3 linked regions of the Agarilytica rhodophyticola genome follow. The protein of the gene in region 1 binds, or shares a complex with, the protein of each later gene. Links are inferred from orthologs where the notes say so. Each region holds a gene or a part of one and is shown on either strand. Other genes may lie near its edges.

Region 1 (4,697 bases):
TAACAACATGGTTGTCGGTGTTAGCCAGGGTTTTGAAAGAAAGTTAATATTGAATGGCGTTGGTTATCGTGCGAAAGCATCTGGTAATGTGTTAAATCTTACTTTAGGCTTTTCTCATCCCATCGACTATGCATTACCTGAAGGTGTAACTGCAGAAACTCCTAGTCAGACGGAAATCGTTTTGAAAAGTAGTGATAAACAGTTACTTGGTCAAGTTGCAGCAGATGTGAGAGCGTTCCGTCCACCCGAGCCCTATAAAGGCAAAGGCGTGAGATATGCCGATGAATATGTGCGTCGTAAAGATGCCAAGAAAAAGTAATTCGCGGTAATTAGTGAATACGCTTATCGAGATCAGGTGATATTAATATGAACACGAAAAAACAATCAAGATTAAGGCGAGCAAAGAAGTCGCGCGCCAAGATTAGCGAGTTGCGTAAAACTCGTCTTTGTGTAAATCGCACACCACGTCATATATACGCACAAATCATAGCCGCTGAAGGTGGCAGTGTTTTGGCATCGGCATCTACGTTAGATAAAGATTTACGTGGTGATAAAACAGGAAACATTTCGGCAGCTGAAGCTGTGGGAAAATTGATCGCAGAGCGAGCTAAAACTGCTGGTATTTCTAAAGTAGCTTTTGACCGTAGCGGTTATAAGTACCATGGGCGAGTTAAGGCACTTGCAGATGCAGCTCGCGAAGGCGGATTAGAGTTTTAAGGTTCAACTATGGCGCAATCAAATAAAGAAGAGAGTGCAGCTGAAGGCTTGCAAGAAAAACTGGTTCAAGTTAACCGTGTGGCTAAAACTGTAAAAGGTGGCCGTATCTTCGGTTTCACTGCATTAACTGTTGTTGGCGATGGAAACGGCAGAGTAGGTTTTGGTCGAGGTAAGTCTCGTGAAGTGCCTATTGCTATTCAAAAAGCAATGGAAGCTGCCCGCCGGAATATGATCCAAGTTGAGTTGAATGGTGATACTATTCAATACCCTACTAAGGGTCGTCACGGAGCTTCTAAGGTATACATGCAGCCAGCTTCTCAAGGTACTGGTGTCATTGCTGGTGGTGCGATGCGTGCTGTTTTAGAAATTGCTGGCGTACAAAACGTATTGGCAAAGTGCTACGGATCAACCAATCCAGTGAATGTAGTTCGTGCTACTTTCGAAGCATTACGTGCTATGGCATCACCTGAGTCTGTGGCGTCAAAGCGTGGTAAGTCTGTAGAAGAAATATTGAATTAATTGTAGGTGTCGCCTTGTGGGCGATGCTTTAAACTGGTGGAAGAGCCATGGCTAAGAAAACCGTAAAAGTTACTCAAATAAAGAGTTCATCTGGACGCTTAAAGAACCATATTGCAAGTATTCGTGGTCTTGGTTTGCGTCGCATTGGTCACACGGTGGAGTTAGAAGACACACCTTCTGTGCGCGGTATGATCAATCAAGTTTATTACATGGTTAAGGTTGAAGGGGAATAAGATGCATCTTAATACTTTGAGTCCTGCACCTGGTCGTGTAAAGGCAAAAAAACGTGTAGGTCGTGGAATTGGTAGCGGTGTTGGTAAAACTGCTGGTCGCGGTCACAAAGGTTTGAAATCTCGTTCTGGTGGTAGTGTTAAGCCAGGCTTTGAGGGTGGTCAAATGCCACTCCAGAAGCGACTGCCTAAGTATGGCTTTACAAGTCGCATCAGCAAGGTGACAGCAGAAATTCGATTGGCTGAACTCAACAAGGTTGATGCTGAAGTAATCGATATTGACGCTTTGAAGACAGCTAATTTAGTCAATGAAAATATCAAGCGTGCCAAGGTATTTTTATCGGGTGAACTAAAGAAAGCTGTTACGCTCAAAGGTTTGGCTGTGACTAAAGGCGCTAAGGCTGCTATTGAAGCTGCTGGCGGCAAAGTCGAAGAATAACACTTTGAATTTGAGAGGAATCGATGGCTACCCAAGGTAACTCACCGTTAGGAAGTCAGAAAGGTTTAGGCGAACTTTGGGTTCGCCTTAAGTTTTTATTGCTGGCGATTATGGTTTATCGCTTGGGTACTCATATTCCAGTTCCTGGTATTGACCCAGAGCAAGTGGCTAATTTGCTGAGTCAAAACCAGGGAACCATGCTTGGCATGTTTAACATGTTTTCAGGCGGCGCTTTCGAGCGTATGAGTATTCTGGCTCTGGGCATCATGCCTTACATCTCTGCGTCTATCATTATGCAAATGATGACCGCGGTAACTCCCACACTCGAAGCTCTAAAAAAAGAGGGTGAGGCAGGAAGAAGAAAAATTAGTCAGTATACTCGTTATTTAACCGTTTGTTTGGCTTTGGTTCAGGCGTTTGTGATGGTTAGAGGTCTGGCTGGGCAAGGCATGGCTTATGCGGAGTATTCCGCTCTAAGTTTTTATGTTATCGCTGTGGTATCTCTTGTTACTGGTGCTGTATTTATGATGTGGCTTGGTGAACAAGTAACCGAGCGCGGCATTGGGAACGGCATTTCCATGCTTATCTTTGCTGGTATTGTGGCAGGTTTGCCAGCTGCAGTTGGTTCTGCATTTGAAAGTGCGCGACAAGGTGATATTCATTTGTTGATGTTGCTTGCAATAGCCTTTGCCGCAGTAGCGGTTGTTTGGTTTGTTGTTAGAATGGAGCGTGGGCAGCGAAGAATTACTATTCAATATGCTCGTAAGCAAGTGGGTAGAAGCGGCCAAGTTGCAACACAGACAAGTCATCTGCCACTTAAGATAAACATGGCGGGCGTTATCCCCGTGATCTTTGCCAGTAGTATATTGTTATTCCCAACCTCTATTGCACAGTGGATGGGAAGCTCAAGTGAAGGTAAAGGTGGAGAGTTGCTACAAGATTTTGCTGCGATGATAGGCCCTGGCCAACCTTTGAACTTCGTGTTGTTTGGCGTATTGATTATCTTGTTCTGTTTCGTTTACACGGCAATGATGTATAACCCTAAAGAAGTGGCAGATAATCTTAAAAAAGGTGGCGCTTATATTCCAGGAATTCGTCCTGGAGAGCAGTCAGCGAAGTACATTGATAATGTATTAACGCGTTTGACTGTTGTTGGCTCTCTCTATATTGCGGCAGTAGCCTTATTGCCTCAGTTTTTGACTGCATCGGCGAACATACCTGTTTATGTAGGTGGTACATCGTTATTGATCGTTGTGGTAGTGGTTATGGACTTTATGTCACAAGTTCAATCCCATTTAATGACACATCAATACGACTCAGTCATGAAGAAAGCGAATTTGCAAAGTTATGGACGCACTCGCTAGTTGCCGTCTATTTTGATAGTTAGAGGTTAGAAAATAAATGAAAGTACGTGCTTCTGTTAAAAAAGTTTGCCGCAATTGCAAAGTTGTTCGGCGCAAAGGTGTAGTACGTGTGATCTGCTCTGCAGAACCACGTCATAAGCAACGCCAAGGTTAATTTTATCAAGTTTTACCAGGCGCTGAATTTCAAAACAGGTGCAGTCGTAATTGTTTAGAAATGAAGAGCCTTTTAAGCTTTCATAGCTTAATAAATATAGAGATGTTAACTGTCGCTTAGAGAGAAATTTCTAAGCTATTGCTTTTTGATCAATTTACCGCTATTCTTGCGCGCTTTTTGGGGTAGGCCCCAAAAAGAGCGTGGAATGGTGTTTTTGGTTGTTAACATCATAGTTCATATCAATCTGGAGTAAAGTGAATGGCTCGTATCGCTGGTGTCAACATACCAGACCATAAGCATGCCGTAATTTCCCTGACCTACGTTTACGGGGTTGGTCGCAGCATTGCAAAGCAAATTTGTGCGACTACAGGAATTGCTGAAGCAACTAAAATTGGTGATTTATCTGAAGAGCAGATGGATGCTATTCGTGGAGAAGTTGCAAAACTATCGGTTGAAGGTGATCTTCGACGTGAAGTCTCTATGAATATCAAACGTTTGATGGACCTTGGCGCTTATCGCGGCCTTCGTCATCGTCGTAATCTACCAGTTCGTGGTCAGCGTTCTAAGACAAATGCGCGCACTCGTAAAGGTCCTCGTAAACCTATCAAGAGATAAGTTTTAGAGTAAACATTAAACAGAATCGTTTGGGAAAAAATTGTTATGGCTAAGCCATCCAAAAGTTCGACAAAGAAAAAGGTCAAAAAGACCGTAGTCGATGGCGTTGCACATATTCATGCATCATTTAACAACACCATCGTTACCATTACTGATCGTCAAGGCAATACCTTATCATGGGCCACAGCTGGTGGTTCAGGCTTTAGAGGGTCTCGTAAAAGTACGCCTTTTGCTGCTCAGATCGCTGCTGAAAGAGCAGGCACTGCAGCTCAAGACTATGGCTTGAAGAATCTAGATGTAGAAGTAAAAGGGCCTGGTCCAGGCCGTGAATCAGCTGTTCGAGCGCTTAATAACATTGGTTATAAAGTAACTAATATTACTGATGTTACACCTGTGCCTCATAATGGCTGCCGCCCACCTAAGAAGCGTCGAGTATAAGGAGTAAAAAAAGATGGCTCGTTATATAGGTCCAACTTGTAAGCTCTCTCGCCGTGAGGGTACAGATTTATTTTTGAAAAGTGGTGTTCGCCCGCTAGAATCTAAGTGTAAGGCGGAAACTCAACCAGGTCAGCACGGTCAACGTCGTGGACGTTTGTCTGACTATGGTGTTCAGTTACGTGAAAAACAAAAAGTACGTCGTTTGTACGGCATACTTGAAA
Region 2 (5,095 bases), 2.9 Mb from region 1 along the record:
TTAGCAATGCAAATTTTTTGTTGAGCATCAAAAATAACACCGACAGCAACATGAACAGTAGATGTCATACACTAGCTCCTATATTCCGCATTAATACGAACATATTCATGGGAGAGGTCTGATGTCCACAAAAGCTCACTAGCGTCACCACGGCCCAAGTCGACCCGGATAGAAAACTCTTCCTGGTTAAAAACTTTTTGCCCATCTTCCTCCATGTAGCTGGCGGCACGACCACCATTTTCAACAATTAACACATTATCAATCCAGATACGTACTTTGCTCGCATCGAGCTGATTTACATCGGCGTACCCTACAGCAGCAACAATTCTTCCCCAATTTGGATCAGAGGCAAATAAGGCTGTTTTAATTAAGGGAGAATGAGCAACAGCATAAGCGACATTAAGGCTCTCTTGGTTGTCACGCCCCCCCATTACTTCTATTTTAACGAACTTAGTTGCGCCCTCACCATCCTTCACAATCTGTTGTGCGAGTGATTGGTAAACTTCGATAACAGCATCTTTTAACAGGTTAAATAAGGGCGTATCTTCCGCTTCGATAGTTTCAAGTTCGGCTTTTCCTGTGGCAATCAATATGCACGCGTCATTGGTGGAAGTATCACCGTCAATGGTGATCCGATTAAATGATTGTTGTGCCGCTACGCGGGATAGCTTGTCTAGTATATCGCTGCTTACAGGGGCGTCTGTTGCGATAAATGCAAGCATCGTCGCCATATTAGGGTTAATCATTCCCGCACCTTTAGCAACACCGCTGATGGTAAGAGTTTGCCCCTGCCATTCAATTTGTTTACTCGCACCCTTGGGGCGGGTGTCTGTTGTCATAATCGCTTGTGCAAAGGATAGCCAGTTATTTTCAGACAAGGCCTCATACGCCGCTGGTAAAGCCGCTTCAATTTTCTCAAAAGGCAATAATTCACCAATGACCCCGGTGGAAAAGGGCAGCACCTGCGTTTGCTCGATATCGGTAAGTTGCGCTACTTTATCACAACAACGCAGCGCTGCATCCACACCCTCAATGCCTGTACAGGCATTGGCATTACCCGAGTTTATCACTAGAGCGCGAATACTTTTATTTTGCCCAAGATGCTTTCGACAAATATCTACAGGTGCTGCAGCATAGGCATTTTGGGTAAATACACCGGCAACTTCACAACCTTCATCCAGAACAACTAAAGCCAAATCCTTACGTGACGAGTATTTAATTCCGGCCTCACCAACTCCAAGCTTCACTCCTTTAATAGGATAAAACTCGGGCCAAACACTGTTACCAACGGCCATAAAAATCCATCCTCTTGCGCTCTAAATCAAGATAATTTGCCGTGACAAGCTTTAAATTTCTTTCCAGAACCACATGGGCAAGGGTCGTTACGCCCTACTTTTTTACCTGAACGTACATAGGGACGTTCAGTGTCTACCACTTCCTGCGGTTGCTCTTCACTTGGCGTTAGCTGAGACACCTGCTCATGTTCCATTTTTAACTTTTGTTGTTCAGCTTCTTCATGACGTCTTCGATCCATTTCTTCCACTTCCTGCTCAGACATAGGCTCAACACGGAAGAGAATACGAGTGACATCATGCTTTAAATTATCCAACAGCTTTTGAAACAGCTCGAAAGATTCTCGTTTGTATTCCTGCTTAGGATTACGCTGAGCATAAGCACGCAGACCAATACCTTGACGTAAGTAATCCATATTCTGCAAATGTTCCTTCCACAATGTATCCAGCACTTGCAACATAATCTGCTTTTCAAGGGTGCGGATAATGTCACCAAAACGCTCAGCTTTCTGGAGGTAGACGGCGTCTACAGCCTCGACAATTTTCTTACGTAGGGGCTCTTCAAACAAATTATCGTCTTCATCAAGCCATTTTTGGATCGTCAATTTAATACCGAAATCGTCTTCTAGGGCACGCTCCAAACCTTCAATATTCCATTGCTCTTCAATACTCTGAGGCGGCACAAAACCAGAAATTACATTGTTGACCACATCATCTCGAATACCGGCGATGGCGTTTTCAATATCATCAGATTCTAACAACTCATTACGCTGGGTATAGATAACTCGGCGCTGATCATTCGCCACATCATCGTATTCCAATACTTGCTTACGATAGTCAAAATTGCGGGCTTCAACTTTTCTCTGCGCTTTTTCAATGGCGTTGGTTACCATACGGTGTTCGATGGCCTCCCCTTTTTCCATCCCCAAAGCTTGCATGAAATTGCGCACTCTTTCTGAGGCAAAGATACGCATTAGATTATCTTCCAGAGATAGATAAAAACGCGATAAACCTGGATCACCTTGTCTACCAGCACGGCCACGCAGCTGATTATCGATACGGCGCGATTCATGACGCTCGGTGCCGATAATATGTAAGCCACCTGCTGCAAGAACGGTCTCATGACGTTTCTTCCAATCTTCCTTAATGCTGGCAACCTGAGCATCAGAGGGCTCTTTTAACTGTGCGATTTCTGCTTCCCAGTTTCCTCCCAAGACAATATCAGTTCCACGACCAGCCATGTTGGTGGCAATAGTTACCGCACCAGGTATTCCGGCCTGGGCAATAATATAGGCTTCTCTTTCGTGTTGTTTGGCGTTTAATACTTCGTGTTGTATACCAGCAGATTTTAAACGTCGAGACATAGCTTCTGACGTTTCAACAGAGGCCGTTCCCACCAAAACAGGCGCATTTTTGCTACGAAACTCCTTGATATCGGCAATGATAGCGTCGTATTTTTCATCAATACTTAGGTAGACAAGGTCATTTAAATCTTGCCGGGCAATCGTTTTATTGGGTGGAATAACAACCACTTCAAGGTTGTAAATCTGCTTGAATTCATAGGCTTCGGTATCCGCTGTACCAGTCATACCGGCTAATTTTTCATAGATACGGAAGTAATTCTGGAAAGTTGTGGAAGCAAGTGTTTGGCTTTCTGCCTGAATTTCCACCCCTTCCTTCGCTTCGATCGCCTGATGCAGCCCTTCAGATAAACGACGGCCAGGCATAGTACGACCTGTATGTTCGTCAATTAATACAACCTGACCATTTTGGATGATGTATTCGACGTCGTTGTTAAACAGCTTATGTGCTTTCAATGCCGAATGGACGTGGTGCAAAAGGCTTAAGTTACCGGCGTTATATAAGCTATCATTCTCTTCCAGTAAATTATTTTTCGATAACCACTCTTCGACTAACTGATGGCCGATCTCGGTCAGCTCTATCTGGCGTAATTTCTCGTCGATGGTGAAGTGGCCTGTAATCTCGATCGGCTCTTCGACGCCTTCCGGTTGTTGAGGCTGTTCTACCAAAGAAGGAATTAACTTGTTCATCGTGCGGTATAACTCAGAACTATCTTCCGCCGCACCAGAAATAATTAAAGGAGTTCTAGCCTCGTCAATAAGGATTGAGTCTACTTCGTCCACCACAGCAAAACTGTGGGAACGCTGCATGCGATCCTCTTTACGCAAAGCCATATTGTCGCGCAAATAATCAAAACCAAATTCATTGTTGGTGCCATAGGTAATGTCCGCATCGTAAGCAGCGCGCTTGTCTTCTGGGTGTTGCATCGAAACAATAACACCTACCTTCAGATCCAGCGCCTCATATAAAGGCTTCATCCAGTTAGCATCCCGCGCGGCAAGATAGTCGTTAACGGTAACGATATGGACACCATTTCCCGGAATAGCATTGAGATATGCCGCCAGGGTAGACATCAAAGTTTTACCTTCACCGGTACGCATTTCTGCAATACGGCCTTCGTGTAAGGTCATGCCTCCCATAAGCTGTACGTCAAAGTGACGCATTCCCATAAAGCGCTTACTCGCCTCTCTGACAGCAGCAAAAGCGTCCGGGAGAATCTGATCTAGAGTTTCCCCTTTATTGAAACGCTCTCTAAACTCTGCCGTTTTTGCTTTCAGGGCATCTGCGTCTAGTGCTTCATAGGTCGCTTCTAATTCATTAATTTTCTTAACGACCTTGCCCATGCGTTTTATTTCACGATCGTTTTTTGACCCAAAAACAGCTCTAAAAGTTTTTGCTAACATATGACGTCCAAATAACGTGGTTTGAGTATTACCACTATATGGTTACTAAATATTGTTTTTCGAGGGGGTGGGAATTATATAGGAGGATTCAGCGACTTGCGCGATGAATATATGTGGACGGATCGACAGCTCGGCCATGTTTATAGACTTCGAAGTGGACGTGAGGACCAGTTGAGCGACCACTTGACCCCATAAGGGCAATTACTTGGCCTTTTTTAATAATATCGCCAACTTTTACTAAGTTTTCTTTACAATGGGCATAACGTGTAGTGAAACCGTTGCCGTGATTCACTTCTACCATCTGGCCATAACCATAACGTTCACCCGACCAGGTCACGACACCCGCTGCAACAGATACAATATCAGAGCCTTGCTTACCGGCAAAATCCACTCCGGCATGCCAAGCAATACGCCCAGTAAATGGATCAGTCCTACGACCAAATTTGGAAGACATCCAGCCAGACTTGATCGGTCGACCAGCGAGGAAAACATCGCTCTGCAACTTACGTTTCGCCAACAGAGCCTCAAGTACATCGAGTTGCTGTTGTCGATCTTCAATTTTTGCGCCCAGCTGACCAAGCAATAATTGCAGATCATTCTGGCTCGCCAGGGATTCATCATCAAGGGCAAGTTCGGGACCACCAAGTGCGGGCACGCGGCTAAAGTCAAATTCGCCTTTGTCTAACTTGGCCATTGTGGTCAATCGTTCGCCCAAAGCGTCTAGTCGTACAACTCTAGCCTGCAATTCAGCGACTCTTAATGTCAGCGCGGCCAACTTACGTTCAGCTTCTTGTTTTACATCTTTGACTTCTTGTTCTTGCTTGTCGAGCGCACTTACCCAAGCTTGAGTAATGCTGGAATCTATGTTTTTGTCGTTTTTAAGTAGCTTGTGGTAGCCCAGGTAGGAGCCGATAGGTATTCCGAGAAGACAGATTGATAAAAAGGCACGGGTCCACCCGCCAACATTAAAACTGCGGGTGCTGTTATGACGCTTGCTTATAACAATGATCTTCATCTGGCAAAAAATCGATAAATTTG
Region 3 (4,635 bases), 3.1 Mb from region 1 along the record:
TTGAAATGACTGAACCACCATAAAGGCATCCAGCGCCTGTTGCACGCTGGCGTAGGCTTTTTCGCCTTTATTGTTGATTTTCCTTTGGACGCTATCGATTTTTTTGGTATAGCGATGGGTAAAATATAAAAATACGGGAATAAAGGCCAGCATAATCAGGGCAATTTGCCAGCGGATATAAAAGAAAAAGCCAGTCACGATGAGAAAAGAGATCACCTGAATTAGCAGCTTGTCGAAAAAGGCCTTAATGACATTATCCAAATCTTCACGGGCTTTGGACAGTTGTCGCATTACCTGGCCAGTACTGCGGGATTCGTGAAAATCGTGAGACAGCGACATCACGTGGCCGTAGGCGCGCTCAAAAAATGACAGACTGACCTGGTCGGCCAATACGGTGGTTTTATAAGACTGGCGGTTTTTGGCCAGGCGGGAAACAAAGCTCATGGCCTGCCATAAAAATACCAGGCTGAGCACACCGATGTAAAAATCGCTGCTGGACCATTGGTCTGCGCGGATGAGGTATTGGTCAATAATGCTTTTCCACACGTAAACACAGCCGATAGAGAAGCTTTGGTCAAGTATGGATAGGCCGACAATGGAGCCGATGACTCGGTTTGAGTGGCGGATGTGGTGGTGGAGGAAGTGGTAGAATTTGGTGATTAGTCCCATAGGGGGCCTGTTGCTTCTGGTGAGTAGGTGTGTGCAAAGGCCGGTGCTATATTACCCTTCTGATACTCTTTCAGTGTACTAGCGACAATATACCCACCATACTTTCTGGTTAGAAACCAGACAACCAAAGCTGAACCACCAATAACGACGAGCAATGATAAGAAATAAGCCCAGCTGAACAGCGAGAGAAAGAAAAGTGGTGTGCTGGTAAAAGCCAATATCGCACCAGTTGCGAACCTTTCTGAAACATCATCGTACTTGAGTCGGCGACCGCATGACATACAGATACCCATCATTGTATCTGTCTTAGCAGCAGATAATTCCGACTTAAATTGCTTATTACATTTCTCGCAGCTCATTTACGTATAACGCCGTAATTACCGGCGAGCTAAGTATCGCTTAGTGAATCTTTGCTGATGCAACCAGCAACTTGGGTAGATTACTTTGTGATGCATTTTTCACTCTAGATTGATGGTGTAGAAACTGTACAAGGTCATGCACCGATTTAACTTTGTTCCAGTACGGATTATTTCCTGGATTAGCCGTGCTAATCTCCAGTTTATCGGCTATCGCCACATAAGTATATTCCAAGTCCTCTGGATCCAACTTGTATGTTTCCTCGAACAAATCGTCTGCACGAACGGGAAATTTTATTCCATTAAATGTGCCTAGATTATCTTGAACTTCGTTCTATAACTTCCCGAATAATCTTCGTATCAATTTCTCTGTAATTGAAAGATCTTGCGAAGCCACATATATCGGGCAGCCCTCTCTCTTCTGCTATATTGGTCATTCTTCGATTATCTATAATCGTGTAAATGATTCCAAAGGCAATCAACGCACCGATAATGTATAGGAATTCCATTCGTTTTCGTAGTGCCCGCCCCCTAAGCGGAGACAATCCTCAAGCCCCTCAGGTTTAGCACCACAGTATATAGACTGAACAATCATGGACTTAGTTGGAACTTCAGAAAAACTGAACTCAAAGCCATGCCCTTGCCAAGCACCACCTATTTGTCTTGCTTGGGAAATTTTGCGGCCTTCAGAAATCTCAAATGGCCGATATTTACAGACTACATACCCATCTTGATTTGTAATCTCAGGCAGTTCATTTAAGAGATGAACACCAAGGTATTCTCCACCCACTTCACCTTGCAAAGAGAAAATACCTTTATCCGTTTTTAAATAGACAACATTGAATTCAGGATCAACAACATTCACTCTAATTGAAATGATAGTTGACCCTTCCACATCTGGAAGCATTGCACATGCTTCCTTGATGTCTTTTTGGTAGTCGTACGTCATGGCTACTTGAAACTTAACAGTTTATTCAATAGCCTCGTTCCACTTATCATCCTTCTGCTGATTACAATCAGATCTAACTGGATTCGGGTCTCTTTTTTTAATGAAAACAGTTAGTTAGGTAATAATCACCTGTCTAACTATATCTTGATCGAGAGAAGGGACCGCAAAGATCATTTTAAGATATGTATCGAACCGCGCTAACGTTTCTGGCAAACCCTTATCAACTCTGGGCTTGCGGCGGGTATCAAGAGAAGCGAGCGGTCGTAAAAATGGCCTTTCCTGAACGGCTTGTATGGGATCGCTTAGGCATGTATCGAAACACACAACGATCTGTTCCGTTTAACGTTGTTCTGTTTAGGATTTTAGAAGATTTTTCTAAAAATAAAGAAATGGTGCCCAAGGCCGGACTTGAACCGGCACGGCTTACGCCACTACCCCCTCAAGATAGCGTGTCTACCAATTCCACCACTTGGGCATAAAGAGTTGCAAATTGTTTACTGTTCTGGAACTTCGGGAATATCTTCTTGTGAATTCTCGTTTGTTTCAGTTTCAACTTGCGGAATATCGTCATCTACTGGAATAGACGTATCTTCAACAGCGGGAACATCGTCTACTGTTGTTTCGATTACAGCAGGCAGATCATCGCCAATGGATGCTTTTTGCTTTGCAATAACAGCTAAGCTAAAACTGGTAACAAAGAACACAAATGCCAAAATTGCAGTCATTTTGGAAAAGAAGTTTCCTGAACCAGAAGCACCAAATAAAGTTTGCGATGCACCACTACCAAATGAAGCACCCATATCCGCACCCTTGCCTTGTTGCAAAAGGATTAAGCCTATAATCGCCAAGGCTGTAAGGATATGCACTAATATAATTAGGTTTTCCATTGTTTTCTCTCTAGATCACTCTGCAGCTTTACAAATATCTACAAAGTCATCGACTTTTAATGAAGCGCCGCCAACAAGTGCGCCGTCTATATCTTTTTGCTTAAAAAGTGCTTCAGCAGAATCAGGCTTGACACTTCCACCGTATAAAATCTTAATTTGGTCGCCTTCAGGCCCCAATACTTCTCTTATATAAGAATGAACATCTTGTGCTATTTGTGGCGTTGCCGACTTACCCGTTCCTATCGCCCAAATAGGCTCATAAGCAATAATGCCTTTTGCCACCACGTCTAAACCGCAATGTTCTACAACTTTCAACAACTGACGGCCAACAACGTCAAAGGTTTTGTCAGCTTCTCTGTCTTCTAGACTTTCACCAACACAAAGCACCGGCACAATTCCACTTTCAACCGCAACCTTGAATTTCTTAGCCACTAGCTCAGAGCTTTCGGCATGATATTCTCGACGCTCGGAGTGTCCCACAATTGCGAACTTACAACCACAGTCTGCCAACATGCTAGCGGAGACTTCTCCTGTGTAAGCGCCATTTTTCTCGACACTAATATCCTGTGCGCCCCAAGCAATATTTGTTTGCTCTAAGATATCCGAAGCCAAAGACAAATAAGGATAAGGAGGGCAAACTGCAACTTCTGCGTTATGCACTCCCGCCCACTTGTCAGCCAATGAACGCAGGTGGTCGCCCGTAAAAGCGCTATCACCATTCATTTTCCAATTGCCGATGACTATCGGTCGCCTCATCTCAAATTACCTTATGTAGTAGCCAGTTATTCGCCAATATTGCGCAACTGGGATTTAGATGAACACCCCTCTAGAGCGGGCGCAAATCTTATAGGAGAATGCTGCTAGATACAACATCCTACGAAAACATTTTTAAACAAGGTTAAGCAACGGCCTTTCCAACCACTTCAGCAAGTTCTTTTGCGAGCCTAGAAACGAGATCGTGATGCTGGCCCTCTACCATAACACGAATGACAGGCTCAGTTCCTGAAGGCCTTAACAATACACGTCCTTTTCCTTCCATTTGACTTTCAGCAGCATCAATCGCCTGCTTAATGCTGGTATTTTCATCAAGCTTAATCGCATTTTTCACAGGGACATTAATCATCACTTGAGGCAGCTTTTGCATGTTTTGCTTAATATCATGCAGACATTCTTTTTCAGTAACTAAAGCTTTCATCACTTGCAGAGCAGAAATAATACCATCACCTGTGGTGGTAACATCGCTACAAACAATATGACCAGAGGATTCACCCCCAATATGCCAGTTGTTCTTTTTCATCGATTCAATAACATAGCGATCGCCCACCTTGGCACGATCAAAGGGAATACCGAGATTTTTCATTCCCATCTCGAAACCAAAATTGGTCATTAGTGTGCCGACCACTCCTTCACAGACGCCTTCATATTTTTTACGAAAGCTGGCAATGATATAAAGTAATTGATCTCCGTCGACAATTTCTCCTTTGTGGTCGACAAACATCACCCGATCACCGTCGCCATCAAAGGCGATACCAAGATCTGCATCTTCTTCCAGAACTTTTTTCTGTAGCTGATTGAGTTTAGTGGCTCCACATTCAAGATTAATATTGTGTCCGTTAGGCTCAACACCTATGGATGTTACATGTGCACCAAGCTCAGCAAAGACCTTAGGTGCAAGGTGATACGTAGCACCGTTGGCACAATCAAGTACGATATTTAAACCATGTAAGCTGAAACCCCAAGGCATAGTTCCTTTACAGAACTCAATATAACGACC

Evidence for each region.
Region 2: the proteins of secY (region 1) and secA are in contact, whole or in part, in a crystal structure (PDB 3DIN), measured with the Thermotoga maritima proteins. The link is inferred for Agarilytica rhodophyticola from one-to-one orthologs. Residues at the interface, in WP_004081795.1 of Thermotoga maritima: Glu108, Gly109, Glu110, Glu111, Ala236, Glu237, Arg238, Arg239, Ile240, Thr241, Ile242, Gln243, Tyr244, Ala245, Arg246, Arg247, Val248, Thr249, Gly250, Arg251, Arg252, Val253, Tyr254, Gly256, Ala257, Ser258, Thr259, Tyr260, Leu261, Pro262; in WP_004082002.1 of Thermotoga maritima: Glu261, Ala262, Arg263, Lys300, Ala301, Arg302, Thr303, Ile304, Ile305, Leu323, Tyr324, Asp325, Pro326, Val329, Ser330, Tyr333, Ile336, Lys340, Phe345, Val349, Glu363, Phe364, Tyr374, Ser375, Gly376, Gly377, Glu393, Ile395, Thr482, Ser483.
Region 3: secY (region 1) and secG share a complex: the UniProt entries of both Escherichia coli proteins name them as parts of the sec protein translocase complex. The link is inferred for Agarilytica rhodophyticola from one-to-one orthologs.

What each region holds. Positions count from the first base shown.
Region 1 is NZ_CP020038.1:5,165,365-5,170,061, reverse strand. What follows is about bases 1,249-4,098. They hold secY (preprotein translocase subunit SecY), read left to right. Parts: upstream 1,249-1,928; coding sequence 1,929-3,269; downstream 3,270-4,098. Other genes in these bases: rpsK (30S ribosomal protein S11), read left to right, coding at 4,084-4,098; rpsM (30S ribosomal protein S13), read left to right, coding at 3,682-4,038; rpmJ (50S ribosomal protein L36), read left to right, coding at 3,307-3,423; rplO (50S ribosomal protein L15), read left to right, coding at 1,471-1,905; rpmD (50S ribosomal protein L30), read left to right, coding at 1,284-1,469. Outside these bases: rplF (50S ribosomal protein L6), read left to right, coding at 1-319; rplR (50S ribosomal protein L18), read left to right, coding at 367-717; rpsE (30S ribosomal protein S5), read left to right, coding at 727-1,236; more of rpsK, read left to right, coding at 4,099-4,476; rpsD (30S ribosomal protein S4), read left to right, coding at 4,490-4,697. UniProt on the Escherichia coli protein: The central subunit of the protein translocation channel SecYEG. Consists of two halves formed by TMs 1-5 and 6-10.
Region 2 is NZ_CP020038.1:2,263,202-2,268,296, reverse strand. What follows is about bases 1,122-4,369. They hold secA (preprotein translocase subunit SecA), read right to left. Parts: upstream 4,058-4,369; coding sequence 1,322-4,057; downstream 1,122-1,321. Other genes in these bases: BVC89_RS09585 (M23 family metallopeptidase), read right to left, coding at 4,146-4,369; argJ (bifunctional glutamate N-acetyltransferase/amino-acid acetyltransferase ArgJ), read right to left, coding at 1,122-1,295. Also shown: 8-oxo-dGTP diphosphatase MutT, read right to left, coding at 1-68; more of argJ, read right to left, coding at 72-1,121; more of BVC89_RS09585, read right to left, coding at 4,370-5,072. UniProt on the Escherichia coli protein: Required for protein export, interacts with the SecYEG preprotein conducting channel.
Region 3 is NZ_CP020038.1:2,030,132-2,034,766, reverse strand. The notes cover bases 1,166-3,953. They hold secG (preprotein translocase subunit SecG), read right to left. Parts: upstream 2,862-3,953; coding sequence 2,469-2,861; downstream 1,166-2,468. Other genes in these bases: glmM (phosphoglucosamine mutase), read right to left, coding at 3,760-3,953; tpiA (triose-phosphate isomerase), read right to left, coding at 2,877-3,617; BVC89_RS08625 (hypothetical protein), read right to left, coding at 1,504-1,932; BVC89_RS08630 (hypothetical protein), read right to left, coding at 1,166-1,275. In the rest of the region: BVC89_RS08640 (ABC transporter ATP-binding protein), read right to left, coding at 1-669; BVC89_RS08635 (hypothetical protein), read right to left, coding at 660-1,028; more of BVC89_RS08630, read right to left, coding at 1,069-1,165; more of glmM, read right to left, coding at 3,954-4,635. UniProt on the Escherichia coli protein: Subunit of the protein translocation channel SecYEG. Overexpression of some hybrid proteins has been thought to jam the protein secretion apparatus resulting in cell death; while this may be true it also results in FtsH-mediated degradation of SecY.